4 regions of the Dethiothermospora halolimnae genome follow, and region 1 is predicted to be linked to each of the others. Evidence: riboswitches for the same ligand, from Rfam matches in the RefSeq annotation. Region 1 holds a riboswitch; each other region holds the start of a gene.
What was found. Region 1 has a riboswitch for cobalamin ahead of V6137_RS00415 (ABC transporter substrate-binding protein). Riboswitches for the same ligand answer to the same signal wherever they lie in the genome.

Region 1 (8,555 bases):
TTAGCCTCGACTTCTTTCAGTATATGATTACCACTTATGGTAACAGATATATTATTGGTTTTAAGTTCCATAATCAATTGCCTCCAAATCCATAGGATTTTTTCACCATAAGCCATAGGAAAAATGGCGCTCCCAGTAGAGAAGTTATTACCCCTATGGGTATTTCAGTTCCCCCCATTATAGTTCTTGCAAATACGTCTGTCCATATTAGAAAAATAGCTCCTATTAGAGCACTTATGGGTACTAATTTTCTATGATCAGATCCAACTATTCCCCTCACTATATGGGGAATAAGTAATCCCACAAAGCCTATGGTTCCAGCAACATAAACTATCATTCCTGTCATAAGGGAAGTTATAAGCATATAAACTTTCCTGTGGGAATTTAGGTTGGTTCCTAGGGTTATTGCGTTTTCATCCCCCATAAGCATCATATTTAGGTTTCTAAATTGGAATATGAAAAATAATACTCCCAATACAATTATAATGCTTGGTGTAATGATATTTTGCCACGAGCCTGATACTAGACTTCCCATTAACCAAAAAGTTAAAGTTTTCATTCCCTGGGCATCATTGGCTATAAATATTATAAAACTTGTAAAGGATGAGCATATGGCACTGATTGCCATACCAGCTAATAATAACTTCACCGATGATGAATTTCCTCCGATATTAGACAGTATATATACAGCCACGGAACAAATAAATGCTCCTATAAATGCCGATATCCCTATGGCATTTGTACCAAATATACCTCCTACACCTAACATTATGGCAAATGTAGCCCCTAATGAGGCTCCCGAGGATATACCTAGGGTATAGGGGTTGGCTAGAGGGTTTTGTACCATAGCCTGCATTACCACTCCTACTATAGAAAGACCCATGCCTACAACTGCTCCTAAGAGTACCCTAGGAACTCGAATTCCCCATATTATGTCATAATTCATTCCTGAAGTAAGGGTTTCAATATCTCCTATGGGTATTTTTACTGTATTATAAACTACTATTCTAAATGCCTCTGTGGCTTTTATCTCCACAGGACCAAATACCACAGCAAATATAATTGATAAAAATAAGGTTATTATAAGTAATAGGATTGTTATTATAAAAACCTTCCTATCTTTAATTATTCCTTCTTTAAAGCTATTGGTATTTTCCCCTATGGATTGTCCTAGTTTTTCTGTGTTTTCCAATATTATCACCTATTATTTCCATATATTTATTTAAATAATTCTGGATAAAACTCCTTAGCAAACCTTTCAATACCCTTTATAGTTCTAATTCCTCCAGCATAGGTTTCTGCTAGGGGTGTAAATATTATTTTATCATTTTTTATAGCATTTACATTATTAAGGACAGAATTATTTTTTAATCCTTTTATACTATCATTATCCTTTTCTTGCTCTAAATAATGGATAAGTATAATAGCATCTGGATTTTTAGCAACTATATTTTCTATGCTATAGGTTCCACTCTTTTCTGCTAAATTTATTCCCCCTGCCTTTTCTATCATGTCATTTATAAGGGATGTTTTACCATATACACGATATTTATTATCTCCAGCCCCTTCTAATGCAAGTACTTTAACAGGTTCTTTATCCTTTATTTTATCTTGGATATTGGATATTCTTTCTTTCATTGAGTTTATAAGTTTATCTGCTTTATCTTTAATATTAAAAATCTTTCCTATATCATCTATGTCTTTATATACATTTTCTATGGACCTTTCATCGGCTACCCCTGAATTCCTTTGGATAAACGTGTATACTCCTTTTTTATTCCAACTTTCCACTGAACCTATGTTTTTATCCATAAATGCACTACTCCATCCAAATATTAAATTGGGTTGTTTTGCTATAACCACTTCTTTAGAAGGATATCTATTGGATAGTACTGGTATCTTTTCATATTTCTCTTTAAGTTTAGGTAAAATGGGATTATCTAAGTATGATGTTCCCACCATAATATCTTCAAGACCTAAAGTAAGTAAAAGCTCCGTTGGAGGCTGATTTGTAGTGATGATCTTATCCGGTCTTTTAGTAAATGTTATTTGATATTCTTCTCCTTGGGAATTATAATTTTTTATAGTCACTGGGTAGTAAGATGTTTCTTTTGTTGGGTCTTGTGTATCCTTCTGTTTCTGTTGTTTTACTTTGTCTTGATTGTCATTGTTAGATGTATTTGCATCACTTCCACATCCAACGGTTAGTGTTGCTATAAGGAATAAGCTAAGTAAAACTGTAATAATTCTTTTTGTCATAATTGTCATCTCCTTTATCTTTTGGTGGCGAAACAAAGGCACCATTGAAGGTCCTTTGTTGGTATAGAGTGTAAAGTGTAGGGAGTAGATATCTATTTAGCTAATAGTATATGTAGAGATTCGGTATATTGAATCCCTTAGATTTTCTTTTAGAAGAACTATTATACTAAGCAATTCTTAATATAAAAAAGCCCCTATTAGGAGCCTTGTATAAATATAATTGTAATATAAAACTTAAGTTTTCTAAAAAAAGACATAATATCACCATTATATAAATAACTATCTCCCTCCGAAATAATTACCTAAGAAAGATTTATAGGCAGGTTTCCTGGCTTACACTTCATCCTAGTCTCTTCCCTTCCTGGCCCTTTAGCCAGTGGTTAACGAAGATTTCGTCAATGATTACAGTAGCGGGGGCTGCACCGGACTTTAACCGAATTTCCCTTTTATCCTCATGAAAGGCACCCATTCTTTCAGCATATTCAGTTATACATTTAAACTTAATTATAGGTAATTATGTTGTTATTGTCAACTTTATTGGAGAGGGGAAGTTAAAAAGAAGTTAAAAACGGTTCATTGATTGGTTATATTATTATTTGATTAAAAATTTAGCTTTGAAACTTTCATTTTTTACCTTATATCCCTTATTTACTTGTAAATTTTCAATAAATTCATTAAGCTTGTCCACTTTTATAACATAAAATATAAAACTTAACTCCATAATTTTAATTTTTGGACCTTGAAAATGCTTTATTTTATTATCCACATATTTCTAAAAAGTCATCAACGATATTCTTATATTTTTCATCACTAAATAATAGCTCCACCCCTAGTGAACAAAGACTGGACACTCTAGACTGAGTTATATTGCCAAAGTAATGGCAGATATTTTTGACCTTATAGTCGCAAAATCTACTCATAAGAACCATAGCTATAGCTTTGACTTTTGTTAAATTTCTAATATATTTTATTTTTATTTTATCTTTATCTTCTCCTATATAGTCCCCTACGAAAGTTAGTATATCATCTGGCTCTATATCCTTTGCTATGATAGTTTTTTCACTTTTATATTCACATTTTTGGTTTCTAAACCCATATTCTGCCTCTATCTGTTCTTGCTCCTCAGCAGAATTAGGCACTAACATAAAATCTAAATATTCCTTTATAGCTTTTTTCTTATTTTTATCACTATATAACTTCAATATAAGGTCACAATCTACTATTTCAAATCTATCATCTAAATCTCCTAAATAAATTGGTGCACTGGAATATGGGTATTGGAAAACCTTATTACTCCAATTCCTTAGTTTTCTAGGATTCTTGTGAATATATTTTGAGGCCTGTAATATATAATTGTCCTTATCTATTATCTCACTTCTAAATCTGTCGGAGAATACATGACCCCTTCTTTTATATTTTCTATTATAATATTTAGCATAGGACAAGTTTATACCGTGCATTATCTTGGTTATATCAGCACCTGCAGCATCAATAACCATATGGGCATGATTATCCATAAGGCAGAAGGCATATAACTTAAATCCATACCTTTTTTTATATCTTTTTATTCTTAATAAAAATTGATCCCTATCCTGATCATCTTTAAATAGGAGTATCCCATCTACACACCTAATCATAATATGATAAATTGAAAAATTCGTTTTTAATCTAAATGGACGTGGCATAACACTACCCCTTTCACTAATATATTATGATTTCATTATTAGCTTAAGGGGTAGTGTTTATACCTATATTCCCGATTTTTCACTGAACCGTTTTTAAATTTCTACCTAATATAGTAGTTAAAATTTATGATTCCTTGTTATAATTCCCTGTTATTTCGATGGTATTTCCATCTGGGTCTTCTATTGTGAAAAAATAATAGGGTGATGCCACATTTAGATACATAACTGGAGAAACTTTACCTATATCTAATTTCTTAAGTCTTTCATATTCAGCATTTAAATTATTGATATAAAAATTTAGCACAAAATTATTACCATAAGTTATTTTAAAGTCTTTATATCTTTCTAGATATTCTTCACTATAAACCCCTTGTAAATTTTCACCACTTCCCATTCTTTTATCATCATACTGCTGATTCATAAGGGCAATACAATTCCCGTCAAAATTAAACTGAGCCCATCTATTAAAATTTTTAGAAGTAACTTTCATTTGAAGTAATTTTTCATAGAAGTAAATAGATTTATTCATATCCTTTACAAATAAATATGTAGAACCTAATTTAAGCATATATTATTCCTCCCTGTTAAGTTGACTATATACTTATTATAAAATATATATTAGGACACCATTGTGTCATAGATTGTTTTTTTCTAGAGATATTTTAAGCCTTCTAACAAACTCTTCCCTCACCCAAGTGGGTTCTATAATCCTAACATAGGGAACTAATCCGAAAAGAATGGAATATAACCATTCATCCACAGGAAAATCTAGATTAACAATTATCCTATCATCCTCAACTTTACAATTTTTATGGTCAAAATAATCGGGAAGTTTACCTTGTAAAGCTTTATCAACTTCTAATATTATTTTGGTACTTTTTCTTTTAGAATCCATATTATCATCCCAAGGGAGGATCTTGGGTGTTTCTTTAATTTCAAATTTATCTCTTAAGAGATTGCAAGATATAATCCTATTTAGTTTAAATAATCTAAAATCTTTTCTAAGTTCACAATAGCCATAGACATACCAGGTGGTTCCCAGCATTACCAAGGTATAGGCACATATAGTTCTAGATGTTTCTTTAAAGTTACTATCTATATATTTAATCTTAACTTTACGACAATTATTTCTAGCCTTAGATAATATATCTACATTGTACCTTAGCTTCTTTTCATTCATTAAAGGATTTAATTTTATGACTAATTTATCTTTTTCTAAATCGGTTGGAAGTATGGTATGAAATTTATTAGATATGGATTTTATTTCTGAATATGGTACTACTTTTTCTAAGCTTTTTAAAAAAGAATTGAGAATTTTGGCTTCATTGGTATTTAAAAAATTTTTATCTAGTTTATAATTATCAAGTAATTTGTAGCCACCTTTTTTTCCAACATCGGCATAAATAGGTATCCCAGCCATACTTAAGGAATCCATATCCCTTTGGATGGTTCGAACCGATACTTGGAAATAATCAGACAGTTCCTTTGCGGTGGCCTTATCCCTATTGATAAGTATCATCAATATACTAAGAAGTCTATCTATTTTCATAAGTAATCTCTCCTAAAGTTTAGAGGTATTATACTGTTATGATTATATTAGATCACTAAAATAATTTGAATATAATGTAATTCTATCTATTTTTAAGCATGATTGCAACGGTAATATTTTATTGTTTCTTTTTACAACTAAAATAAAAAAATTCTTGATCCTTTATGATTATATCTGTAAATCCATATTTTTCACTTAATTGTTTCAAGGTATTATCTCTTGGAATAGGTTCCCTCCCCAGATCATATCCAATTTTTCTATGATGCTCTTTTATACCATCTCTAGTTTTAGTCTGGGCTATTAAAAACTTACCTCCAGGTTTTAAAGTGTTTTTCACATTTTCAAATGCTATATCTATATTTTCAAAATGGGGAATACCGTTAAATATAATAACATAATCAAATTTGTTGTTTATATTAACCTTTTTATCAAAGTCTAAGCATTTCGTGTTCACATCTGGGAATATATTTTGTAGCTCTTTTAACATCTTTTCTGATATATCAATAGCAAGATAATCGGTTAACTTTTTATCTTTTAAAATATAATATAAGATTCCAGTTCCACAGGCTACGTCAATCACTGACTCTCCTTCCTTTAGTCCTATTAATTCTATTATTTTAGTTGAAATATCGATTTTATCTTTAGGTGTATTTTTAGACCACTGTTTATAATTTTTATTGAAGTATTCCTTTTGATTTTTAATTTTCATATTTTATGCCCCCTATAAAATTAAGTAAACACTACCCTTAGGCAGTGTCCACTTAATTTTTATAAACCTCTATAGTAATTAAACCAAGATATTATTCTCTCATATTTATCTATCACATGACTCGGACGGGATAACCCATGGAACTCATTGGGGTATCTTACCATTATAGCCTCTTTTCCCAGTCTTTTAAGTGCTATATAAAATTCATCTGTTTGACCTGTTGCTACCCTTAGGTCATTTTCCCCATGCATAAGCATCATAGGTGTTTTCACATTTTCCACATGACCAATAGCTGAATGTTCAATAAGATGTTCATAGTCCTTCCATGGCTGACCACCATATTCATATTCATCGGCAAAGGTTATATCTGAGGTTCCGTAGCCACTTAACATATTAGTAACACTAGCTCCTGCACAAATGGCTTTAAATCTATCTGTTTGGGTGGCAATCCAGCAGGACATATATCCTCCATAGGACCATCCATGAACATACATATTTTCTTCATCTATATAACCCTTTTTGATTATTTCATCTACTCCAGCCATGATATCCTTATAATCTTTATCTCCCCAGTTTTTATCTATTGAACATGCGAACTGTTGTCCATAGGTTATACTTCCCCTAGGATTTGTATATATCACTACATAACCTTCAGCTGCTAATAACTGAGCCATAAACATAAAGTTAGGACCATAGGATCCATGGGGTCCCCCATGAACTAATAATACTAATGGATATTTCCTGTCAGGATTGAAATCTTTAGGATATATTTCCCATCCATCTATGGATTGATCATCGATACTTTTATATGTGAATTTGTCCCAATCTCCTAAAGCTATGTTCTCCATCAATTTACCATTTAAATTAGTTAATTGTTTTTCTCTTCTATCTTTATCTAAGGTATATAATTCTATGGGAGTTTTGGGATCAGATACAGCATAAACCATAACTCCATTTCTAACGGTCAAATTAGATATTGATTTTTTATAATCAACTAAGACCCTTTTCGGAGAAGTGGATGGAGTAACTTCATAAATACATCCTACGCCCCTATCCATTACTAGGAAAGTTAATTTATCATCATGCCATCCTATACTTCCTCCCCTTGGTCTATCTAGTACTCTTGTAATATTCTTTACTCTATTTACATCAATGGGAGTAGCTTCCCCCTTTGTTTTTAGATCCTTCATATAATCTTTTACATCAAGAAGCCAAATATCTGTTGTTGTGGATTCCCCTACTTTGTTATCATGACCTGCAAAAGTGATATAATTACCACAGGGGGACCATTTAGGACTATAACTTGGTCCAGGTGCATTATAAAGTAGATGTGGCTCCTTGTTATAAATATCAAACAGCCATAGGTCTATAGATTTATCATAGTCAGCCGTTTCAGAGTGTCTAGAACTTACAACAATATACTTTCCATCAGGTGACAAGCTAGGGTCGTTATGATCATAATCCCCTTTGGTTATTTGTCTTCCTTTAGATTCTTCATCTGTGTTAAGCCCTGAAGGTACTTCAGCTATAAACACTTGATTTTTTACATCTCCAAAATATCCAACACCGTCACGCCTATAGCTGAATCGAGTAATAACTTTAACTTTATTTTCCTTTTTATCATCTTTATCATCATCTTTACCTTTATGGGCTTTATCAGATAATTTTTTTATACGCTCTTTGTCATATTTGGGAGCTCCAGGGTACGGAGCCCATTTTTCATCATGACTAAAAACCTCTGCATTATAAATGATACTTTTGCCATCCGGTGTCCATATTAACGGACCTGATACTGATTCATCCGTCTTTATAGCCCATGATTCACCACCTTCTAATGGCAATACCCTTATCTGACTTTTATCCCCTCTAGATGATATAAAAGCTAGTTTCTTTCCATCCGGTGAAAAAGTAGGAGAGCTATCCTTTCCTGAGAAAGTAAGCTGTCTATGGTTTTTACCATTTATTTCCACAAGATAGATATTAGTAAGAGTTTCGTCCTTATCTTTATCTATTTCTTTAACCACATAAGCCACTAAACTTCCATCTGAAGATATTGTAACCCCACTTGGGGTTTTAAATCTATAGTGATCCTCTATTTTAAGTCTTCGTTTTCCCATAACTATTTCCCCCTTTTACTCATATGTAATTACTTAATATTAGATATATTGTACCATATATTGTGATATAAGTGTAATTTTTCATTGGTTAGAGATATCCTATTATAGGGGGATTTACTGCTTTATTTGCTGAACCGTTTTTAAATTTATTTATTATATTCTTTTTTCATAGCAATAAATTCTTTTGTCTCACCATTTACATCCCAAGTAAAGTCATCGATCTTTTCAAAATCTAA
Region 2 (8,555 bases), on a different contig from region 1:
ATTTAACTCTAAGGAGATCAAAGTTTCTGATGCCCTGGTTTTAGTTGGATATAACCCTAGAAAGCTTATACCTAGTAGAGGTGAAGATTTTATATATTATATTAATGGGGAGACTAAGATTAAAAAAGGAAGCTTTGGGGAACCGGCCAAAATATATGTTAATAATAAGTTAGAGAATTTAGAATATAAACTTAAAAATAACGATATAGTACTAATTGATGAGGCCAAAGAAGGGGAAAAGATCGTACCAAAGTTGTTTGAATGTTTAAATATGGATAAATCTGTTAAGTTAGCAGGGACTAAAGTTAACTTGATTACTGATATAAAGGTTAATGGTAATATTATAAAAGATAATATTACCATTAAAGAGAAGGATAGAATAGAAGTTAATGAAATTAAAAGTGTAGATGAACTATTTAAAAGCCAAGGTTTAGACCAACAGGATTATAACGTATATATAAATGATGAAAAAATAAATAGTAATATACTAATCAGTGACGGTGATACAATAGAATACTATAATAAATCTTATATTAGGAAAAGTAATAACAATACTAATGGCAAAACTATCACACTAAAGATAAATGGAGAAGAAAAGATAATAAACTATAATAAAAAAGAGTTTATCTTTGTAGATGTTTTCGATCACATAGACTTTGATTTATCGAAACCTAATGGCATATTGGTTCTTAAAGTAAATGGGGAGAAAGCAGAATATGTTAGAAAACTTAATGATGGAGATAATTTAGAGATATATTGGAATAAGTAGATATATGTATACAAACCAGATAAAATAGCTATACTATGTAATTACATAGTATAGCTATTTTATTTGGTCTAGATATATTTGTGATTTCTAAATTAATATTACTCATATTTGATTAAACAGTTAAATAATATTTTATAAAGAAGGTATTTATACTATTTAATGACTAATAATATATTATTAAGGGGTGAATTATGTTATTATTAAATAAGAAGAACATGATTAGAATTGTTGTTTCTACAGTTATTTTAATAATATTAGTTAGTATAATATTTTTTTATTTTACTTTAAATAAGACCACTATATATGACGGTGTCTATATAAACAATGTCTCAGTGGGAGGCTATAATGGTACTGAAGTTATTAAAATATTAGAAAATTATTTTTCTAAGGCTTTAAATAGTACATATATTAAACTAAAATACAGTAGTTATGAATACAAGTTAATGTTTAACGAAATAGAGGGTACTTATAATTATCATGAAGCGGTAAATGAAGCTTTAAATGTTGGTAGAAAAGGAAGTATATTTATGAGGTTAAAAGAAATATATACTATAAAAAAAGGAAAAAGAAATATAGTAATGAAGCTATCCTTTAATAAGAAAAAAATTAATAATGTAATTGATAAAATTAATAGGGATATAGGTACTGAAAGTAAAAGGGCCAAGATAGAACTTAAAAATGGTAGATTCTTAATAACTCCAGAGGTAATTGGTATAGAAGTAGATAAGAATTCATTGATGAGAGAGATATATATTGGATTAAATAATAAAACCGATATTAATATACCAGTAATAAAAGATATACCTAAATTAACTAAAAAAGAATTAGAAAAAGTAAAATACAAATTGAGTTCCTATACTACATTTTTTAAGACTAGTAGTCTAGGTAGAGTTAATAATATACAAATTTCTGCTAAAAAGATTAATGGTACAGTCTTAAGTCCTAAGGAAGTATTTTCCTTAAATAAAGCTACTGGGATTAGAAATAAAGACACAGGATATATGGAGTCTAAAATAATATTAGACGGAGATTTTGTAGATGGTGTCGGAGGTGGAGTGTGCCAATTATCTACAACCCTATATAATACAGTATTATTATCAGAACTTGAAGTTGTGGAGAGACATCATCATTCTCTTCCTGTTAAGTATGTTCCAAAAGGCCTGGATGCTGCTGTGGCATATGACTATTTAGATTTTAAGTTTAAAAATAATTATGAGTTTCCCATATACTTAGATGTAAAATCAAAAAATAGACAATTAACTATTACTATTTATGGAGGCAAGATAACAGATAATAGGGTTATAAAATTTCAATCAATTACTGAAGAAGTTATTAAACCTGAAGTTGAAGAAAAGGTTGATGAAACATTAAAACCTGAAGAGATAAAGATTATTCAGCAAGGTAGATATGGGTATAAGGTTAAGGTTTATAAAAATATATTTGTGGATGGGGAAAAAGTAGATAGTAGGATTATAACAGAGGATTTTTATAAACCTGTAAAACATATTATAAAAAAAGGCGCAGGGGTAGAAAATATAACCTTTGAATGAATTAAAAGCAAGATATTAGGGCTGAAAACTCCCTGTTCTCTGCACAGAACACAGAAGCACCGACAGCGCCTTTGTTTCTGTTTTCCACAAATATAATTTGTAAATAGATATATTATTTTTAATGATTTATATAAAGATAACGTAGGAGGAGGTAGAATGGAGGAACTATATGAAAAGAAGGTTGATTGTCCTGTATGCAATGAAAAATTTAAAACGACTAAAGTAAAGAGGTCAAAGCTTAGAGTTGAAAAAAGAGATAGTGATTTTTTTACTCATTATAAGTGTGAGAATCCCGTAAAATATGATGTTTTTGTTTGCCCTAATTGTGGATATTCAGCCCTTGAATCTAAATTTGAAGAAGTAAAACCTAAAGATAAAGAATTAATAAAAAAAGAGATAACTTCTAAATGGAAAAAAAGAGAATTTAACGGAGTGAGAAGTGTTGATGATGCTATTGAATGTTATTTAATAGCATTATGTAATTGTCAAATATTAAATAGTAAGAAATTAGATATAGGGAATGTTTCTTTAAGAACCGCTTGGTTATATAGAATGAAAGAAGACATAAAAGAAGATAGGTTTTTAAAAATCGCATTGGATTCATATGAGGAAGCTTATATGAAGGAGTCTTTAGCTAGTACTAATATGGATCAAATAACATTAGGATATCTTGTGGGAGAATTATATAGAAAACTTGGTGATAATGATAAAGCTGTATCTTGGTTTGGAAATGTAGTTTCAGACCCTCTTATAAAAACGAAACCTAATATTGAAAAGATGGCTAGAGAACAATGGAATAATATTAGAGAAAATAAATAATTTATAAATTAATGCTATTTTATAGAGATTATATAATAAATAATTTACATATAAAAAGTTTACAATTTAACTTTTCCTTGAATTGTAAACTTTTTATATGTAAGCGTTTTCTTAAGATGAAAAACATATTTTTTTATATTAAAATATTACAAAAAAAACAAAAAATATTTCTATAATATGGAAATTAAAACGGTGAACAGTTTTGACAAACAACGACATAAAAAATATAATTATAACAAATTATTAATAAATTATTATTTTCCCTTTAGTTTAGAAGTTAGAAAATTAGCAAAACTATTGTATTAATATTACAAAGGGAAATAAAAATTAAAGAAGAAAATGATAATTAGAGTTATCATTTAATAAATAGTAGCTGTATATTCAGACTAGGGCTACTTAAAAAAGGAGGGGCAATTGTGGAAACAGTTAATTCAAACACCAAAGCACAAACCAATAGTGAATTAAGGTACAAAATCAATGATAAGCCACCTATTAAGATGGCTATACCATTGGCACTGCAGAATATATTTGCAGCATTTAGTGGGATAGTAGCGGTACCCTTAGTAGTAGGAAATGCCATAGGACTGCCAATGGAACAAATGGCTTTTTTTGTTAATGCCACTTTATTTATGGCAGGTCTAGCTACATTTATTCAAGCCTATGGGATTGGACCTATAGGATCTAGACTTCCTTGTATAATGGGAACAGACTTTACATTTGCAGGACCTTCAATAGCGGTTGGGTCAACAATGGGATTACCGGGAATATTCGGTGCAACTTTATTAGGATCATTTGTAGAAATAATATTGAGTAGATTTATTAAACCTCTTATGAAGATTTTTCCGCCAGTTGTTACAGGTACGGTTGTTTCATTGATAGGTTTAACTTTATTACCGGTTTCAATCGATTGGGCTGCAGGAGGACAAGTAGGAGCAGAGGGGTATGCAAGTTTAGAAAACCTTTTCTTAGCAGGGATTGTAATGATAATAATTATACTATTTAATCAATATGGAAAAGGTTTTCTCAGTGCAGGAGCTATATTATTAGGTATTATAGCAGGTTATATTATATCTATTCCTATGGGAATGCTTGATATTACTCCAGTTAAAGATGCTGCTTGGATAGCTTTTCCTACACCTTTTAAATATGGTATAGATTTTAGCTGGACAGCATTATTGGCATTTATTCCCGCATATTTAGTTACTACAGTGGAAAGTATAGGGGATTTAATGGCAGTTGGAGAAGCTAGTAACCACAAAATCACCCATGATGAGTTGGCAGGAGGACTATTGGCAGATGGTACTGGAAGTTTTTTAGCTGGTATTTTTAATGCAGGACCTAACACATCATTTAGTCAAAATGTTGGTATAATCCCTATAACAGGGGTTGCAAGTAGATTTGTTGTTGTTATTGCAGGTATTATCTTAATGTTGTCTGGTATTTTTCCAAAACTAGGAGCATTAGTTTCAATAATGCCGGATCCGGTATTAGGTGGAGCTGGAATAATGATGTTTGGTATGATAGCAGTAGGTGGAATTAAGACTTTAAAAAAAGTAAGGTTTACAAGGAGAAACAGTTTGGTTATTGCTATTTCTATGGGATTAGGACTAGCAGTTGCATTTAGACCAGAATTACTAAATAATTTCCACGAAAAATTAGCAATCATATTCCATTCAGGAATAACCACAGGTACTTTGGCGGCAATAGTACTAAACTTAATATTACCTAAAGATAAGTAAAAAATGGCCCTAGGGCCGTTTTTTTTAGTTAATAGATAATAGTTAACAATTAATAGTTAATAGATATGGTTATTTCACTCCCTACGGTCGTAAAATTTTATTCTGATAGTGACTGATGAAATTTATTGGGAACTACGTGGTTTTTTGAATTCTTAGTTATTAGAGGAAGTGTAATTCTATAACTTATGTAAAACCACAAATATTTTGTTGTTGGGGGATTCGTAATCCCACAACTATTTTTTTATCAACTTTTATATTTATAAATCATAATATAAATATAAAAGTAGTGGAGTGATAAATATGATGAATTATAATATACAAACAAATAAAAAGCTTCCGTTAGTATTTATACCTGGTATATTTGGTTCCTTGGGAGATGATATTATCCCAGGAACAGGAGAGTTTAGTTTTGGACCAGCTAGCTATATATACGATCCTTTTATTAAAAGTTTAGAGGGGATGGGATATAAGAAAGAGGTAGATTTATTTGTAGTACATTATGACTGGAGAAAAGGGAATTATTATAGTGGGACAAACTATCTTATACCAGAGCTAAATAGAATTAAGCAGATATATAAAACTAATAAGGTAAATATTGTATGTCATAGCATGGGAGGGTTGGTGGCTAGAGCTTATATACAAAGTGACTTGTACAATTACGATATTAATAAATTAATAATGATTGGTACTCCCAATGCTGGGACGGTGAAGGCCTACTATTTTTGGGAAGGTGGAGAATTGCCCTATGATAAAGTCAATGGGAATGTATTTTTCAAAGTACTTTGGGAAGGATTTGTATGGATTTTTAAAAAGGTATATAAGGAAAAACAGGATATTAATTTTTTGAAAAAGTTTTTTCCTGTAGCAAAAGAATTATTACCAAGTAGAGAATATGGAGAATATCTATTTTATAAGGATGATAAGGACTTTATTCAGTTTATATCCCATGATAGAATACAAGAAAAAAATAGTTTTCTTAATCACTTGAATTCTAGTGTTGATAAACTTTACAGTAGAATAGGAGATATCCATATAATAGTAGGTAAGGGTATTGAGACTTCAAGGTTTATATGTGTAAATAAAGTAGATAGTGACAAGGAACTGTGGATAGATGGTAAACCGGGATATGTTATAACAAGTCCCCGTGGTGATGGAACAGTGATTAGTAGTAGTGTTGCATCTATATTTGGGAGAAAACTATTTATAAATGGAGACCATGGAGATATCTTACTTAAATCTGTTGATAAAATAAAAGATATATTAAATATAAAAACTATTTCTAGAAGACAACAAAGTTTTAAAAATAAAGTTTTATATAGTATAATAGCTAGAGACGTCAAAAACATAGAAATACATAAGATAAATAAAAAAATATCTATTAATAATAAATGGGAAGATAATTATAAAGGACTGACGGTAATAAAAGTTGGGGAAAATTCCTATTGGCTTATTATTGATTATAATTATTTTAATAAATCAACAATAAGATTTGATTCAATTAAAACTATGTATAGTGAAATAATTATTTTAAAAGGGGAAAAGAACAAGGGAGTAAAGAAGGTATCTGAAGTAAATACAAAGGACTATTATGAACTTAGTTTATAATAATCTTGAATAATCAAATTGTATCTGTTATTATTTTATATGAGTATAATAAAAAAGTTAGGTGTTTCATAAAGAAACTTAAAAGGGAAAGTAGTGAAAATCTACTACAGCCCCCGCTACTGTAAGTGAGGATGAAACCAACATATGCCACTGGGGAACCGGGAAGGCGTTGGAAGTAATATGATTCACAAGTCAGGATATCTGCCTAACAAATTGGTCTCGGAGGGAGGGTATATACTTATATATCCTAGCATAATAATAGCTAGGTATTTTTATGTTTAATAAGCTATAATAAAAAACGGAGGAGGATATATATGAAAGTGAGAGGTAAAAAGATTATATCTGTGCTTATGGTATTATTATTAACTATGACAGTGTTATCAGGCTGTATAAGGGTGAAGGATGAATATAAAGATAATGACAGTAAAGAAGAACAAAATACAAATGATACAGTTGGATTCCATTATCCATTGACAGTTAAAGATGGATTTGACAATGAAGTAACATTTGAAAAAGCACCTAAAAGGATTGTATCTTTAGCACCAAATAATACTGAAATATTATTTGCACTGGGTCTTGGTAATAGAGTAGTGGGAGTTAGTAAGTATTCTGATTATCCAGAAGCAGCTAAAGATAAAGAGACTGTTGGTAGTTATAATAGCATGAATATAGAGAAAATTATAGAACTGAGTCCTGATTTAGTAGTTCAATATGGTGAAGGTAAAGAAAATATTAATAAGCAATTAAAGGCTGCAGGTATCAAGATACTAAACTATGAACCAGAGTCCATTAAAGAAGTTATGTCAACTATCGAATCTATAGGTCAAGTAACAAATACAATGAAAAAAGCTAAGGAAATCACGGTTGTTATGCAGGCTAAAATGGATTATATAGCATCTGAAGTGAAAGATGCTAAGAAACCAAAGGTGTTTTATGAAGTTTGGGGAGACCCGTTAAAGACCGCAGGACCAGGGTCTTTTATAGATGAAATTATTACTTTAGCAGGTGGAGAAAATATAGCTGGTGATGCATCTGGTTCCTACGCTGATTATTCAGTGGAGAAATTAGTAGAAAAAAATCCAGATATTTATATAGCACCAAATAGTCCTGGAAAAACAGTTGAATCTATAAAAAATAATGAGCAGTATAAAACATTAAATGCTGTAAAAAATGATAAAATATATCTTGTTGATCAGAATATTATTTCAAGAGCTGGTCCTAGAATAGTAGATGTCCTTGAAATGATTGCAAAAAAAATACATCCAGAATTATTTAAAGATACTACTAAAGAATAGACGAAGTAGGGATATTTATGAAAATCAACTTACAGAGAAGGGAAAGTTGGGTTTTTACTTTGTCTTCTCTGGTTATAATTTTATTAGTTAGTATAGCGGTATTTTCAACGATAGGAAGTGCAAATATAAATGTTTTAACCACTATAAAGATAGTTTTCTCTAAAATACCTATAATACAGAATTATATAGATATAGATAGCATTCCAAAATCATATCAGGCTATTATTTTTAATATAAGAATACCTAGAATATTGGTAGGTGTATTGGTGGGAGCAGCTCTTTCTAGTGTGGGGGCTGCTTTTCAAGGAATGTTTAAAAATCCCATGGCTGACCCCTACGTTATAGGGATATCTTCAGGAGCCGCTCTAGGAGCTACTTTGGTTATTATAACTGGAATTAACATAGTCCTATTTAATATATCAAGTATATCTATAGGGGCATTTTTAGGGGCTATGGTATCTACATTTATAGTTTATTTTGTATCTAAGGTAAAAAATAAGGTGCCAGTAACTACGTTACTTCTTTCAGGAATAGCTGTTGGACAATTTTTTACTGCTATCATGTCATTTCTTATGGTGATCCATAGTAATGACTTAAGCAAAATAATTTATTGGACATTGGGTAGTTTTTCGGGGAAAGGGTGGAATCAACTTTTAACTATTTTATTTCCTATTTGTATAGCCATAGGTCTATTAATCTTTTTATCAAGGGATTTAAATATAATGTTAACAGGGGAAGAATCGGCTAAAAATCTAGGGTTAAATGTAGAAAAGACAAA
Region 3 (8,555 bases), on a different contig from region 1:
TTTTCCACTATTTAATATGTATGCATAATCACATAGCTTATATATTAAATCCATATCATGGCTAGATATAACCACTTTCTTTCCCTTTTCTGATATACTTTTAATAATATCTATTATTCCTTTAGTCATAATAGGGTCAAGACCTGCTGTAGGCTCATCAAAAAAAATTATATCATTATCTAATGCTAGTACTCCTGCTATTGCTACTCTTTTCTTTTGTCCATAACTTAAAAAATGAACAGGTTTATCTTTAAAGTCCTTGGCATCTACACTTTCAAGGGCCTTTTCTACTCTCCCCTTTACTTCCCTTTCATCATATCCTAAGTTCCTAAGTCCAAATGCAACATCATCATATACCTTAGGATAAAATATCTGTTTATCTGGATCTTGAAATACTACACCTATTTTCTTTCTTAACTTTATTAATTCCTTTTTTTTATAACTTATTTGATTATCATCAAATAATACTTTTCCACTGGTGGGCTTTAATAAGCCAACCAAATTTAGAAACAATGTAGTTTTTCCAGACCCATTGGCTCCTATTATGCCTATTATATTTCCTTTATTTAAATCTACATTTATGTTGTCAAGGGCCCTAGTTCCATCCTCATATATATATGTTAAATCTTTAGTTTTTATCATTTAATCACCTACACATAAAATTCATTATCAAAGCCTTTACTGTCAAGGGCCATTTCCATATGTTCATATTTTAGCATTATCCTTGTAAATAGCACCGATATCAAAGCAGAAAGGGATTTAAAGGAATTTTTAATATTTATATATCCAAATCTTAATTGTTGAGCTGTATAGATATTTTTATATTCTTCTAAAAGTATAAATATAAATCTATATATTAACACCATCATTTCTATTAAAAGCTTAGGCACTCTATGCTTTTTTAGTATATATATTATATCATTCATTGGTGTTGTTAGTATAAGAAAAAAAGTACAAGTTATTGCCGATAGAGATCTTGTAAATAATATTCTTCCATTTTCTATACTTCCATTGGTTATTCCAATATTTACATTATACAATTCCATACTTATGATGTATTCACCATTTCCTTTAGATACAGATATTAATATTGCTAAAATGCTTAGTACTAAAAACGATGAAGGTATTAAAATCATTTTGATATATTTTTTCAGGGGAATTTTAGCTATTGTTATAGTTATAAAAAACATTACTGACAATATAGCAATATGAATATAAAATTTTTTAGATACTATAGCCAATATTAAGAAAAAAATGGCAAAGTAGAACTTTGCCAAGGGATTTTTATCTTTCAACTTATTAGTATATGCATATTTATCTATTATTAGCACTTTTTCTTTTTCCCTTCATATATCCAAAGAAATAAGCTATAATTCCTGCTCCTATGGCTGCCTGTAATGCAAATAATAAACTTTCTATTTCTCCACTTGGAGGTTCCCAAATAGAACTAAACCAAGGTTCATAGTCGGGTGATATCTCTGTTATAACCCCTTCTGCTTCTCCATCTGCTCCTCCAAATTCTGAGTTCCCCATAAATATAAGGGGTATTAATATAATTATTATAACAAGTCCCAATAAGATAAGATTTTTAGTTGATGTTTTCAATTAAATTACCCCCTTCGGTTTTATATTCCATTAATAGATTGTACACTATAACTGTTATAATTCCCTCTGCTATGGCAATAGGTAATTGAGTTACTGCAAATATTGACATAAACTTAGACATAGATCCTATTATTCCACTGGTGGCATCGGGATGGGCAACTGCCAATTGAACTGAGGTCATCATATATGTAGCTAAATCTCCTAAAGTTGCAGCTAAGAAAACTGCCACACCACCCTTTACGTTATGTTTTTTCAACAATTTAAACAATCCATATGCCACTAATGGACCTACTATTGCCATAGAAAATGTATTTGCTCCCAGAGTTGTTATTCCTCCGTGGGCCAATAGTAATGCTTGAAACAGTAAAACTATAACTCCTAAAACAGTCATTACAGTGGGTCCAAATAATATGGCACCTAATCCAACTCCTGTGGGATGGGAACAACTTCCCGTTACCGATGGAATCTTAAGGGCTGATAATATAAACACAAATGCCCCAACAAGTGCAAGTAATAATTTTTTCTTTGGCTCGTTTTTAACTATTCCATTAATATTACTGAATCCCCTAATCAAAAACGGTATAGCCACCACTATCCAACCAATTGCCCACATAGGAGGTAGATATCCTTCCATTATGTGCATAGCACTTGCAAAGTTTGGAGCTACTAAAATAAGTAAAGCAATTAATAATAAATACACTCTTTTTCTCTTCATAATAATACCCCTTTCTTTTTTTGAATTAGACCTTCGGATGAATTGGAGTTTACTATAAAATAAAAAAACTCCACCTTCTTTAGGTAGAGCTTGTATACTTATACACAGTGAATGTTAAATGACAGACTTCCCCCGTCATAGATTCACCCATAAGCACAACCTTCCCTCCGAAAGTATACTTTATCGAGAAATTCGGCAGGTCTCCTGGCTCATAGTTTAACCCTACTCCTTATCCTTCCCACAAGAAATCTTGCAGTGGAACCTTAAGTTTCGTAACTACTTACAGTAGCGGGGGCTGCAGAGGATTTGCACCTCTTTCCCTTTTAATTACCATAGGCAAACCAAATTTCCTATTTACTTTTCATAAAGATTTTACCATATTAAATAAAATTATTCAATTAATTTATTCTAATCTTTCCATTAGTTTTAACGAATATCCTATAGACTCTACCTCTTCTCTAGTTAATACAACACCTTCCGGTGGTCTTTTATTCAATTTAAAAACCACAGCTTTTTGACCAACCTTCTGTTTAAACTGTATACGATTCATGTCTATATCCATATTAAACAAATCGGACATAATTTCAGCAGTTGATCCATGGCCTATAGCAGATATAAATCCATTTTTCTCTATAAGTTTTTTAGCACTATCTAAATCTATATCTGTTATTTTATATAAACCGTTTGTAGTGGCAACCGTTCCATTAAATAAACCTACTTTCATATTTTCAACCAATATACATCACCCCTATAGAAAGCCTTAAGTATACTAAAGCTATTTTAAAATTATAAATAATCTAGTTATTATATATTTCTATATTTTTTTACATTATCCTTTATTAAAATAAATGGCATATTGGTATAAACCTGTTTTGAATTTAGAGTGATATAATATTCAAAAAGCTCTTTGTGAAATTATGTAAATATTCTTATTCATTTAAATATATACTATACCTATCTTCTAACTCCTTTAATTCTCTACTTAAGCTGTCATCACTAAACACATCCTCTGTAAATATAAACTTAAATAAATCCTTATATAACTTTCTTCTTAAAGTAACTGTTTTCAATGTCTTGTCTTTTCTATATATCTCTGGTTTTATTTCTCCTTTTTTAAGTTTGTCATATATATAATTTTTAATTTTTATAACCTCTGGTTGTAGATTCTTCTTTGATTCTATATTTTGTATATTATCTTTTAAAGTCTTTAACACAGGACTATACATATTTGATGGTAAAACATAATCTTGTTTTTCCCCTTTATACATTTGCATTTGAAACTCTTTACTTAATAAACTATTTATAAACTCATATCCTAGTTTTTTATTTTTCCCATTACTATTAACTATAAACCCACCTAGGTCTATATTGTATTTTTGATTATTTACATTTGGAAAATGTATTCTGTCATCCATCATACCTCGTTTTAAAGATTCAACATTTAAGGCATTATATGCATCAAAGGTTAAATAATAAATTGTAGCCGACCTTGTAAGAAAATCCCTCCCCTTATTAAAACTATGATAATCAAAACAGGCATTATAATAATCTTCATATGTAAAATTTTCAGGTAAAATATATTTATCTGAATATATTTCTTCCCTCATATTATTTATGTTTTCTTTCATTTGTTTAGTATCTAGATTAATTTTTTTATTATCTTGACTAAACACATCTATGTTATCTAATTTATATATGATTATATCCTGTATATCATCTCGAGAAAACTCTATAGGTTTTGTATAGTCTACCCACTTGTTTCTGATTTCATAGTAATCTTCTATAGTCCAGTCATAATCCGGATATGGAATATCGAGCTTTTCTATCTGTTCTTTATTGAATGATTTACACGTATAGTCAGCACCTATGGGTATAAAATATATTTCATCTTCTAAATAAAAGTCATATACATTATTAAGATTAGGTATGGTATCAGTATCTACCTTCTCTGCTATACCTTTTTCTTTGAATAGTTGATAAAAATATGGCATATTAGATATGTATATAAGAGTAGGCCCTTCATCTAAATATAACTTAACATTTAAGTTATCTAAGAATTCTTCATAGGTATTCCCTTTAATTTTATCAAACTTCACCCTTGTATCATTATCCTTATTATATTTTGATATATACTCAATAATAGGCATGGAAAGGTCTATAGTGAAATCATAATCATCCTCCCATACAGCTATAGTTACTTCTTTACTTTCACTACTTTTACTATTAACCTCTTTTTTATCCGTTGTACACGAAGTTAATATTAGTATTATACAAAATGCAAAAATAAATATTTTTTTCATTTTCATTCCCCCTTTATATATAGAGTTCTTAAATAACTAAAAGGTTCAATTTAAATTTTAATTTTTAATTAAAACTCCATGTATTATAAATTAAAATATAGTTTTATATGGGCATAAACAAAGGATAAGCTAGTTTACTAGCTTATCCTTTGTTTATATCTTAGGCTAATTTTCTAATTGTCACCACTAATTTTTATTAACCTATTTAATTTTCCACAAATCTTACTGGGATCTATATTGTTATTTTTTAGACTTTCCCCATATACTGAAGCCTCTTTTTTAAGTCCTTTTATTTCCTTTCTGTTTATAATAGAATCCAAATCACTTAAAGACCCCATTTTAAAATATTCTTCTGGCATAGTTTCACATGGTTTTATATTTCCATTTGCCGTAACAGTAAGCGATGTAATTCCAGCTCCACAACTAAAGCTATGTTCATAATTCTCTTCAAAAAAACTTAGCCAGTATTCTTGTTTGCTCTTATCAAATAGTTCATCTAGTGTTGATAAAATGATTTTATCTTTATATTTGTCTTTAAGATATTTTAAATCCTTATTAATATTAATAATATCATTGTGATTTAAACTCCAATTATGTCTATTTTTTTCACTCCCTGCAGCTCTTCCTATTGGAAGTGGTGTCCCAAATGTCATTTTTCTTATTCCATAATCAATAGCAAATTGAACATATTGTTCTAATTTATTTTTTCGTTCTTGATTCAATACTAGACTCAATCCAAGCCGTTTATTTATATTACTTAACTTTTTAGTTCCTAATTTAAACTTCTCAAATTCCGACGGTCTTTTTGTTATACTTTCAAATTCTCCTTCATCAATTCCATATAAAGATATTTGGGGAAAATATACTTTTTTCAATATATCGTCATTCACTCTATCTATGTTGGTCCCATTAGTAATTAAACTTACTTCAAAGTTTTCAACTAATAGCCCTAAAACTTCATTTATGTTAGGATGTATTAGAGGTTCACCGCCACTTACCATTACCTTGTGTGTTTTTCCTTTTAATTTTTCTACTAAGTATTTAATATCTTCTAACTCAATGAATTTTCCTGATTTATTATTTGCACTTTTAAAACAATGGGAGCATTCAAGATTACATAAGCTTGTTAATTCGATATTTAAATTGTATGGATAGTATTTGAGCACTTCTCCAGTTGTACTAATTACACTTTCCATGCTTTTATTTCCATACTCCACTAGACCAACATTAGTCATATTCTCTATAAAAGTGTTTATAGTCTTTATAACTTGGTCTTTTTCTTCACTATTTAATCCATAAATTTTACTAATTTCACCATGTATTTCTTCTAAATTCATAGTTCCATTACACAGTTTTAATATATCTGTTTGAGGTTCACTAAAAACATTTATTTCATCATATTTATTATAAATAATACTATTTTCACCAAAATAGTGAATAATGTTCTCCTCTTTAATTCTAGGAAACTTATATTTCATAATTTCATCTCCATTTAATAATATTATTAAAAATTTATTATAATACTTTCACTAAACTCTTACTTAAATAATATGTATAGTTATTCTTTCTGAAATTATGTGAAAAAGTGTATTCGTAAAACGAATACACTTTTTTTGTGCCAATTAGCAGTGATATACATCTGGAGCGAAAACTACTATTGTATGACCACATCCATAGTTCTTCTTACTTGAAGTTTTCATATTTAATAATTTCTTTTTGTCTTTCATTTGTATGCCTCCCCTCATTTTAAGTTTTTATTAAAAGGAATCCTTCTACTTTATAAGAATAAAGTCCACTTTGTGCTTCTTTATTCTGTGCAGAGTGCAAGGTATAGAAATCATTGAATTAGATAGCTAATAAAAAATTCTTTATAATCAGATTCCTTTATAATCAACTTTAAAATTATATTCACAAATTCTTTTGCTTGTCCACTTTAAAACTTTTACTATATAGTGTGTTATGTGTATCATTTTACCATATTTTTATGTGAATATCAAGCAATTTATAATGAATTTTTTTACTTAATAAGTTGAGCTACAAAATAAAAAGGATAAGCTAGATATCTAGCTTATCCTTTTTATTATATATATATCTATCTATTTTAAATTAAATGCCTTTTCAAGGGCATAATAATTAGCTTCTATAGTTTTCTCTATTTGATCGTAAGTATGGGCAGTGGATAAAAATATTCCTTCAAACTGTGCTGGAGGAACAAGAATACCTTGTTTTAGCATTTCTCTAAAATATATAGCATATTTATCTGTATCACATCTTGATACATCATCATAATTGGTCATCGGTCCCGTAGCAAAGAATAAACATGTCATTCCTTTTATCCTACTAACATGGGCATCTATCCCTAACTTTTCAATATTACTATTAAATCCTTCTTCTAATCTTTTAGCCTTATTTTCCATCTCCACATATATATCTTTATTATTTTTTAATATATTTATTGTCTTATATCCCATATGCATGGCCAGCGGATTTCCCGATAGGGTTCCCGCCTGATATACTGAACCCACTGGAGATACCATTTCCATTATTTCTTTTTTTCCACCATAGGCTCCAACTGGAAGTCCGCCACCTATTATCTTACCAAGGCAAGTCATATCTGGTTCTATGCCAAAATGTTCTTGGGCTCCTCCATAGGATAGTCTAAACCCTGTTATTACTTCATCAAATATAAGTACAGTACCATTTTCTTCTGTTAGTTTTCTTAAATCAGATAAAAATTCTTCCATTGGGGGAACTACCCCCATATTTCCAGCAACCGGTTCTATAATAACTGCTGCTATCTCGTCTTTGTTATTATTAAAGGCTTCTTTTACAGAATTTATATCATTGTATTTACAAACTAATGTATCTTTAACCACATCCTCTGGTACACCTGGACTTGTTGGTACCCCAAAGGTTAATGCACCTGACCCTGATTTTACTAGTAGGGAATCGGAATGACCATGATAGCATCCTTCAAATTTTAATATTTTATTTCTCTTTGTATATGCCCTTGCCACCCTTAATGCACTCATTGTAGCCTCTGTTCCTGAATTTACCATTCTAACCATGTCTATAGAAGGAAATGCTTCTACTATTTCCTTTGCCATGTCCACTTCTATTGGAGCTGGTACTCCATAGCTTGTTCCCTTTTTAAGTATATCTTCTACTCCTTCTAATACTTCTTTATTACTATGTCCAAGTATAAGGGGACCCCATGAACATATATAGTCTATATATTCATTTCCATCCACATCATATATTTTACTCCCTTCTGCTCTGTCTATAAATATAGGGTCTAGTCCTACAGATTTAAAAGCCCTAACAGGACTGTTTACTCCCCCTGGAATATAGTTTTGAGCTTCTTTATATAGTTTTGTTGATTTTCCGTTTTTCATTTGTATTTTAGCACCCCTTTCCCGAAGCGATTGCTTCGGAATTGTTAATTTTTAATTGTTAATTGTTAGTTTTGGTGGGTTCTTAATTTTTGTTTTATTCCGCAGCTTCGGAATTTTAAATTGTAAATTTTAAATTATAAATTGGTTTTATGTCTTCGTTACTGGGGGATTCGTAATCCCCCAGTTTTTCACCTTCTCTAGTTTTATTGGTTGGGGGATTACGAATCCCCCAACAACGAAATTTTAAATTGTAAATTGATGTTGTTTCGTATTTTTTTGTGATTAGTTAGTTTTGTTCTTTTTATTAGCTTTATTTTCGGCCCTTTCCCGCCACTTAGCAGGGCAGGAGGACAGGGCATGCCCTGTCCCTACACATGAGGAAACATAGCTTCTGTATCATCATATTTCTTCTTTCTTCTTTACCCATTCTTCTTTAATAAAAAGGGCGGGGGAACTGAATATATTCAGGCCTTACATACAATTGTAGCATCGAATTCATTCGACGGTTTCGTTAACTGTCCATTGTCAACTGTCAATTCT
Region 4 (8,555 bases), on a different contig from region 1:
ATTCGAAATCATTTTTCTATGTTGTTCTTTATAATTTTTATTATCAACGGAAATAAGTTGATACCTATCAAGGAGAATATTTATGTTTTTAATAAGATCCTTATTTTCTCTATTTAAATTATTAAACTTTATCCGCTCCCTAGAATTTTCATAAAGTATATCTCTTAATTTTTTAGTAATCAGTTTAGTTTTTCTTTTATGATCAAATAAAAGTAGTATTAATATAGCTATTATAATTAGCAAAATCCAAGTCATATTTCTTTACCCACCAATTTGTATCCTATGCCCCAAACCGTTTCTATAAGCTTAGGGTTATTTGGATCATCCTCAATCTTCCCCCTTAATCTTGTCATATGTACTGTTACCGTTCTATAGTCCGATACAAAATCTTCCCCCCATACATTGTCATATATCTGAACCTTAGTAAAAACCCTATTGGGATTTTCAAAAAACAATTTTAATATTTTCATTTCTTTAGCAGTAAGGGATATTTCCTCACCTTTCTTTGTTACTACATAATTATCCATATCAAATTTCACATCTCTATATTGATATGTATCTTTGTGGCTAACCTTAGTTTCACTATAATAAATAGACCTTCTTATATTTGACTTAACTCTGGCCATAAGCTCAGCAACTGAAAAGGGTTTAACTATATAATCATCAGCCCCCATACCAAGGCCTATCACTTTATCGGTTTCTTCACCCTTTGCCGATAGTATAATAATAGGAACTTTACTTTTTTCTCTGATTCTTCTCATTACTTCAATCCCATCCATTACAGGCATCATTATATCTAGAATAACCATATTATAATCATCCCGTTGAAATTTTTCAACCCCTTCAAGACCATGAAAGGCTTGGGATACTTCATACCCTTCCTTCATCAGAGCTTCTTTTGTCATATTATTAATATTAACATCATCTTCTACGACCAAAACTTTTATATTATCCATAAAAATCACTCCATTTTAAATATATATCTTAGTAATATTATACTTCCTTTATATAAAAGTTCCAACCATTAAATAAAACCTGGGACAAAGGGACTGTCCCTTTATCTCAGGTTTTATTCATTTATTCTTAATCCATTCTTAACCAGTTCCTTAGTATAACTATCCACAGGAGTTTCAAATATATCACTTGCAACTCCTTTCTCTACTATTTTACCTTTATTCATTACATATACTATATCAGCAATTTTTCTAGCTACGAATAAGTCATGGGTTATATAAAGCATTGCAAATCCTTTACTGTTTTGGAGTTCTTTTAAAAGTCTTAATATATTAGCTTGGGTTGAAGGGTCTAGCATAGAACTTATTTCATCGGCTATCAATAATCTAGGTTCCATTACTAAACTTCTAGCTAGGGCTACCCTCTGTCTTTGACCTCCACTTAACATATGACATTTCCTAGATAAGAATATTTCATCATTAGGTAATTGAACATCCCTTAGTGCATTTTTCACCTTCTCCAACCTTTCTTCATAATTTCCGTCTTTTATTATATTTAATGGCTCCATTATAGCTTCTTCTATTGTAAACCTTTCATTTATTGATGAAAAGGGATCCTGAAATACTATCTGTATACCATTTTTCCTACTGGTTGCATTACTTTTAAATACCTTTGTATCCTCAAATATTACCTCACCTTTATCTAGAGGTAATATTCCCGATAATATATTAGCTAATGTTGTTTTGCCTGATCCTGATTCTCCTATTAAGGCTACAACCTCTCCCCACTTTATTGTTATATTGCATCTATCACATGCTTTTATATGATTTTTCTTAAATTTATAAGTTTTATCTATGGATTTTCCAGAGAGCAAAGTTACTATCCCCCCTCTGTTACATGCAACTTCACGCTCCACCGATACATATTTAAGTTTTGGGATATTATTTTTACATATTTCTATACTTTGGGTACACCTTCTTTCAAAGGGGCAACCTGGTATTTCTTCACTTTTAAATTCTCCAGGTATACCCCACATATCACGATAGGGATTTATCATAGGAGAGGAATTGATAAGACCTCTAGTATAGGTATGCATTGGAGTTTTAATAACTTCACTGGTTATTCCCTTTTCTACCATATGTCCAGAGTACATCACATTAACCCTAGAAGTAAGTTTAGAGATTGTATTTAATTCATGGGATATTACTATAAGTCCAAATCCATGCTTTTTATGAAGCATTGAAATTAAGTTTATAATTTCTTTTTTTGACATAGCATCTAATGCTGTTGTAGGTTCATCCACCACCAATAAATCTGGATCACAAGCTAAAGCCATAGCTATAAGAACTCTTTGTCTCATACCTCCAGATAGTTGATGGGGATAATATTCTCCCCATTTTTTATCAAGGCCTACCATGTCCATAAGTTTTAAAACCTTTCTTTTTCCGTCATTTTTAGATATGCTGAGATGTTTAGCTATACTTTCATATATTTGCTTATTTATAGTTAAAAGGGGATTTAGTACATCTAGGCTATTTTGAAATACTATGGATATATTATTCCATCTTATATTATTAAGTTCTTTTTTAGGCATTTTGTTTATATCATTTCCATTATAATAAATATTTCCCGATACCTTTGCGGGAGATTTTATAAGACCTAGGATTGACATGGCCAAGGATGTTTTTCCACTTCCCGATTCACCAATAATTCCCAGGCTTTCCCCTTTATTTAAATTAATATTTACATTTCTAACAGCTTCAATTGTTGTATTCCCCATTTTATATTCAACAGAAAGATTTTCTACTTTTAACATAATATCTCCCCTTTATAATTTATCATCTAATATTTTTTCAAGATCCCTACTTATTAATGAAATAGAAAGAACCAATAACGTTATAGATACAAGGGGACTAATAACCCACCATTTCCAATACTCAGTAAAATATATTCCCTGAAAATTTATTGCATTATTAAGGATAAGACCCCAACTCTTTGATGTAGGGTCCCCAAGACCTAAAAAGGATAATCCCGCCTCGGCAACTATGGCTTTACTGGTTAATTTTATAACCGTTACCATGAGAATAGGTAGTACCCCTGGAAGAAAATGTTTTTTTAGAAGATAAATAAATCCCCCACCATAGCTTTGTGCTACCAAAATATACTTTTCCCTTTTCATAGATATTATCTTAGATCTAACTACCCTAGCAGGAACAGTCCATGAAAATAAGGCCAATACTATTATTATGTTTTTAATACTTGGTCCAAAAAAGGCACCTAATAATATCATCATAGGCAAATCAGGTAATACCAACATTATATCTATTATTCTCATAATGATTTTATCTATAATACCACCAAAATACCCTGACATAATCCCCAGTATTCCTCCTCCTATTCCCGCTAACAATGCTGTAAAAAGTCCTATAGTAACACTTATTTTAGCTCCATAAAACATTTGGGACAATAAATCGATGCCCAAATCATCTGTTCCTAGCAGATGGTTTAGACTAGGAGATTTTAATGCTTCTCCAGTAGGAACATTATGGGGATATGGGGATATATATTGAGATAATATTCCTATAAATATAATTGATATTATAATTAATAATGATATCTTCCCTATTATTGTAAGTCTATTTAATTTTAATATTATATCTTTCATTTATCTCACCCTAGGATCAATTTTTTTATATATTATATCAGCAAATAAGTTCATAGAGAGTACAGTAAACGTTATAAATAAAAATATTCCTTGTATTAAAGTATAGTCTCTAACCATTACAGCCTCCTTCATAAGGCGACCTATTCCAGGATAATTAAACACATTCTCCACCAATATGGCTCCACCAAAAACTCCACCTAAATTTAAAAATATTCTAGTTATAATGGGTAATATTGAGTTTTTAAGAGCATGTACAAATATAATTCTCTTATTATTAAGTCCCTTAGCTTTAGCAGTCTTTATATAATCTTTAGATAGAACCGATATCATACTATTTCTTGATAATAGATAAAATCCTCCTACCCTAGATAAGGATAATGCCATTACCGGTAATATTCCATGATGTATTATATCTAGTATTTTATCTATCCAATTGTTATAGTCCTTAAACACAGTCATTCCCCCCGATAGTGGAAAAAAGCCTGTTTTAGCACCTAATATGAACAATAAGAATATCGCCACTAGAAATGATGGAATCTCAGAAAACACCATCATTATAGAATATATGGACCTATCAATATTATTATTTCTATTCCATGCAGAAAAGGCACCTATTATTGTCCCAATAAGGCTACTTAATAATATGGATATAATAACTATTCCAAGGGTCCATATGGCCCTTTTTAATATGATAGATTTTACTGGAGCATTGTAATATATACTATATCCCATATTTCCTTTAAACATATTTAAAATATAATATTTATACTGTTTTATTAGTGGTTTGTCCAATCCGTAATAGGATTTATACTCATTAATCTGTTCTTCGGTATAAGTATAATTAACCGTCCCTTCCTCAGAGGAAAGAAAGGTAAAAGGGTCCCCAGGCATTAACCTGGGGATTATAAAATTTAATGTAATTATTATAAAAAATACTATTATATATTCAAAAGCTCTTTTACAAAAATTCATATTTTTCAACTCATTCCATTTCAAGATATGATATTTTATTATGGGTTACGGTATGATGATCAAACACATGCCTCCATCCATCATATTTTGATGGTCTATATACATCATAGCCGGTGGTATTATATAAAGGTATTTGGGGAATCTCTTCAGCTATAACCTCTTGAAGGTTATAAACTATTTCTTTTCTTTTATCTAAATCTAATTCTGATAATTGTTTTTTAGCTAAGTTATTTATCATATCATTGCCATAACCTGGAATCCCCCCTGTAAAGGTGGTTTTTATACTATTTTCTTCACTTACATATTTCTCTCTAAGCATATCGGCATCGTTTCCCCATCCACCGTGACCAATAAGAACCATTTCATAATCTCCATTTTTTACTGCTGCATCCCTCGATTTCATATCAACACTCTTGACTTTTAAGTCTATACCTACTTTTTCTAAACTTAACTTCATTAGCTCTCCGATTCTAACCTCTTGATTTCTGTTTCCTGTTAATAATGTGAAACTATATTTTTTACCATCTAATAATTTCTTAGATTTATCTAAGTTAAAATCATACTTTCTAACCTTTTTATTATACCATCTATGATCAATAGGTATATATCCAGCACTGGCAGGTTTTCCCGCTCCCCTGGCTACCTTCTCAATCATTTCACCTTTATCTATGGCATATGCTATAGCCTGTCTTAATACCTTATCTTTAAATTGAGGATTATTATCCATATTGAACATAAGCCTATACCCCCAAAAGCCAGGGTTCTTTATAATCTTATATTTATTATCCTCTTTATATTTGTTCAATATATCTGGAGTTACCCTTGTTATATCTATATCTCCCTTTTCAAAAGCTAATATATTATCACTAACAGGGACAAACTGTATTACATCGGCCCTTTGTTTTGGTCCCCAATAATCTTTAAATGCTTTAAATCTATATGCTCCTTGCTCTTTTTTATAATCTGTAAGTATGTAAGGGCCACATCCTATTACTGCTTTAGGACTATTAAATTTTTTAGGATCATCTACATTGTTCCATATATGCTTAGGTAATATCCTTGCACTACCAAACCTTTCTAATAGGGTAGCACTGGGATTATCAACATCTATACTTATTGTGTGCCTATCTATTACATTTATTTTTTCTATAAAATTATTTTTACTTATATTTAATTCATCAAAAACTGGTGGATGTTTAGCATAATATTCAAAAGAAAACTTTACATCTTCTGCTGTCATATCTTGACCATCCTGCCATTTTACATTTTCCCTTATATTAAAGGTATATGTTTTCCCATCATTTGTTATATTCCAATCTTCAGCCAACCATGGTATAAGACCTTCCTCTCCCCGTTCTAATAAACTATCAAATATAAGTCTCATTTTATATGCCCCAGGACCCCTTGAATAATGGGTATAGGGACTTGGATATCCCCAATCTCCCCCTTCAAGATTTAATACTACTGATTCTTTTTCTTCGGTTATATTTCCATCAGAATTTGTACTATCATCACTACATCCGACTATAACTATCATAAAAGTCATAATTATAATCAATAATATATGTATCTTTTTCATATTAAGTCCTCCTTAAAAAGTTTTACACATGCCAAATAAGCCAACCTATTTTAGCCTTTGTATATTCCGTTATTATACCATTTTGTGATATATCATTTAAATATTTTTCTATGTCATTTTTTAACTTAGGATCTTCTTTAACAGATATGGTATGCATTTTTATGGCATCTTCCAAATCCATTTCCTTATTCCACTCTACATCTTTATAATATATTTTAGGGTATATTCCCATATTCCATAATATATTAAATCCATAATATATTTTATTTCCCCATCTTTTTCTAGATTTATCTTTAGAAATTATGTTATTTATTCCATCCCTTACTTTATCTTCTCTAGTTACAAATCCGCTTAAAAAACAATATCCTTTACTGGCTTCAGTCATCTTTATTAGTGTATCCTTATTGTGTATCCCAGGACACATTGACACAAATACTAAATCAAATTTATTTTTCCAACCTTTAACTTCTATATCTATTTTCTCCCAAGGAACAACATCAAATGAAGCATTTTTAATATTTGATTTCTTAACATTCTCTCTAGCATAATTTATCATATTAGGGGATATATCTATTCCCTTTATTTCTTTTACCACCTTTGAAAATTCTATACTATATCTTCCAGGACCACATCCTATATCTAATACACTTGATTCTTTGTTTATAATATTTTCCGATATAAGAAAGTCTATTGAATCTTTCACTTTACTTTCCTTTTCCTTATTATCTATCATATTATTAAATTCTTTTGCTCTAAAATCCCATAATTTTTCAGTAGTAGCTAAGTCTATTTTAGAAGATTCTCTCCATAATTTATCAAATATTTCAATATTCATTTTATCACCCTTTATAATTATAATTTTGTTATAACGTACTAAAACCCCTCAACAAAAAAGTTAAGAGGTATCAAAAGACATATATACTAATAAAAGCATAAAGACATACCCCCTATATCCCGTAGAGTTTGTGGCATATAAATATAGGCAGGTCTTCTGACTTAAGTATCATCATTTTTCTAAGCCTTCCCAAAAAAAATCAGTGGCATTAATTTAGAAAAACTCCTCTATCACAGCGGCGGGACCGTCCAGGCATCTCACCTGTCTTCCCTTTTAATCAATTATCACTAAAATTGAAACCTATATTCATTTATTAATTTTTATCACTAAATAAATCATATATTATAGTTATATTTATGTCAAGAAGTTAAAACCTGGGACAAAGGGACTGTCCCTTTGTCCCAGGTTTTATAATAGATAGGTTATATTTAAGCAATTATAATTTATAATCATGCTTAAGAAAATCAACATGGCAATCATAGTAGTAAATTGAACTATCCTTCCCAATTTATTGAAAATCCTATTTTTCACAACTATAACAGTTTCCCATATTAAAGCCAAATTTAGCATTAAAAACATATATGATAAAACATGATATGCTATTAGCAATCCTTTTATATCTAGGTTTATTTTAGAAACATTTAAGAGAATCATTAAAAATACTCCCGATATTACAACCATGAAAATTATATTTAGTCTAGTTATTATAATACACTTTCTTCCCTTTCTTGTAACTTCATTCTTCTTATTCCACCATCTACTGAAAATAAAATATATTATGGATACAACAAATATTATTGCTAAAAAATATATAGCAAAGGATTCTAATATACTTTCAATTGTAGTAAGTTTTTCATATGTTCCATTGGAGAGGGGACTATATCTCCCCAACATATTTAAATAATCAAGCATTACATACTTTTTGTCACTTTGTGACTGAAATATTAGTAAACCACCTTTACTATTTTGAAACTTCCCTTTGCCAATATGTTTAAATATATATTCACTACCTCTTAGGGAGACTTTTATAGAAGTTTCATTATAAGGTGAGACACTTAACGTTCCAGTTAGTGATCTGAAAATTTTAAAGGGTGAACTAAGGGGAGTCCTTACAGCAAAATATTTTCCAAAATATTTTTTTATATCTTTGCTATAGGGTTTTGAAATTATTTTTACATTTTCTTTGTTATTTTCAGTAAATAGTTCATAGAACTTTTCTTCAAAATTACGTCTAAATGCAAACTTAGATGATGTTTGATCATCTTTGTTAATGGAAATAAAAAATCCTATATTTTTTTCAGGATAAATGGATAATTGAGCAGCATATGTTGGTCCATCTCCTTCATGACCTATAACCTTGTGTCCATTCCTCTCTCTCTCATAAAAAATAAGTCCATTTCCCAACATTTCCTCATCATATGTAAACTGAGTTTTTTGCATCTTCATTAAATATTCTTTAGAAAGAACATTTTTATTTCCTTCTAATAAAAATTTCATAAAGTTCCCCATATCATGGGCATTTGAAAAAGCAAACCCTGCAGGATGTATAT

Region 2: linked by a shared signal. The riboswitch ahead of V6137_RS14000 (ABC transporter substrate-binding protein) and the one ahead of V6137_RS00415 (ABC transporter substrate-binding protein) in region 1 are both predicted to bind cobalamin.
Region 3: linked by a shared signal. The riboswitch ahead of V6137_RS04730 (energy-coupling factor ABC transporter permease) and the one ahead of V6137_RS00415 (ABC transporter substrate-binding protein) in region 1 are both predicted to bind cobalamin.
Region 4: linked by a shared signal. The riboswitch ahead of V6137_RS07920 (class I SAM-dependent methyltransferase) and the one ahead of V6137_RS00415 (ABC transporter substrate-binding protein) in region 1 are both predicted to bind cobalamin.

Annotation. Positions count from the first base shown of each region.
Region 1 is NZ_JBAKFX010000001.1:88,970-97,524, forward strand. It holds gene V6137_RS00405 (ABC transporter ATP-binding protein) at 1-71, opposite strand, end outside; gene V6137_RS00410 (FecCD family ABC transporter permease) at 74-1,192, opposite strand; gene V6137_RS00415 (ABC transporter substrate-binding protein) at 1,219-2,259, opposite strand; cobalamin riboswitch at 2,561-2,743, opposite strand; gene V6137_RS00420 (hypothetical protein) at 2,852-3,025, opposite strand; gene V6137_RS00425 (transposase) at 3,018-3,944, opposite strand; gene V6137_RS00430 (VOC family protein) at 4,069-4,512, opposite strand; gene V6137_RS00435 (helix-turn-helix transcriptional regulator) at 4,579-5,493, opposite strand; gene V6137_RS00440 (class I SAM-dependent methyltransferase) at 5,612-6,202, opposite strand; gene V6137_RS00445 (S9 family peptidase) at 6,262-8,319, opposite strand; gene V6137_RS00450 (GNAT family N-acetyltransferase) at 8,466-8,555, opposite strand, start outside.
Region 2 is NZ_JBAKFX010000037.1:29,764-38,318, reverse strand. It holds gene V6137_RS14025 (cell division protein FtsA) at 1-769, shown strand, start outside; gene V6137_RS14020 (VanW family protein) at 961-2,319, shown strand; gene V6137_RS14015 (DUF2225 domain-containing protein) at 2,476-3,138, shown strand; gene V6137_RS14010 (nucleobase:cation symporter-2 family protein) at 3,555-4,877, shown strand; gene V6137_RS14005 (lipase family alpha/beta hydrolase) at 5,178-6,482, shown strand; cobalamin riboswitch at 6,525-6,705, shown strand; gene V6137_RS14000 (ABC transporter substrate-binding protein) at 6,797-7,777, shown strand; gene V6137_RS13995 (FecCD family ABC transporter permease) at 7,795-8,555, shown strand, end outside.
Region 3 is NZ_JBAKFX010000007.1:58,999-67,553, reverse strand. It holds gene V6137_RS04745 (energy-coupling factor ABC transporter ATP-binding protein) at 1-642, opposite strand, end outside; gene cbiQ (cobalt ECF transporter T component CbiQ) at 651-1,331, opposite strand; gene V6137_RS04735 (energy-coupling factor ABC transporter substrate-binding protein) at 1,315-1,605, opposite strand; gene V6137_RS04730 (energy-coupling factor ABC transporter permease) at 1,589-2,320, opposite strand; cobalamin riboswitch at 2,498-2,681, opposite strand; gene V6137_RS04725 (YddF family protein) at 2,724-3,056, opposite strand; gene V6137_RS04720 (extracellular solute-binding protein) at 3,250-4,620, opposite strand; gene V6137_RS04715 (radical SAM protein) at 4,794-6,098, opposite strand; gene hemL (glutamate-1-semialdehyde 2,1-aminomutase) at 6,717-8,015, opposite strand; gene hemB (porphobilinogen synthase) at 8,541-8,555, opposite strand, start outside.
Region 4 is NZ_JBAKFX010000014.1:64,601-73,155, reverse strand. It holds gene V6137_RS07955 (sensor histidine kinase) at 1-255, opposite strand, end outside; gene V6137_RS07950 (response regulator transcription factor) at 252-956, opposite strand; gene V6137_RS07945 (ABC transporter ATP-binding protein) at 1,070-2,770, opposite strand; gene V6137_RS07940 (ABC transporter permease) at 2,783-3,619, opposite strand; gene V6137_RS07935 (ABC transporter permease) at 3,620-4,186, opposite strand; gene V6137_RS07930 (hypothetical protein) at 4,119-4,334, shown strand; gene V6137_RS07925 (ABC transporter substrate-binding protein) at 4,602-6,170, opposite strand; gene V6137_RS07920 (class I SAM-dependent methyltransferase) at 6,193-7,005, opposite strand; cobalamin riboswitch at 7,135-7,324, opposite strand; gene V6137_RS07915 (serine hydrolase domain-containing protein) at 7,414-8,555, opposite strand, start outside.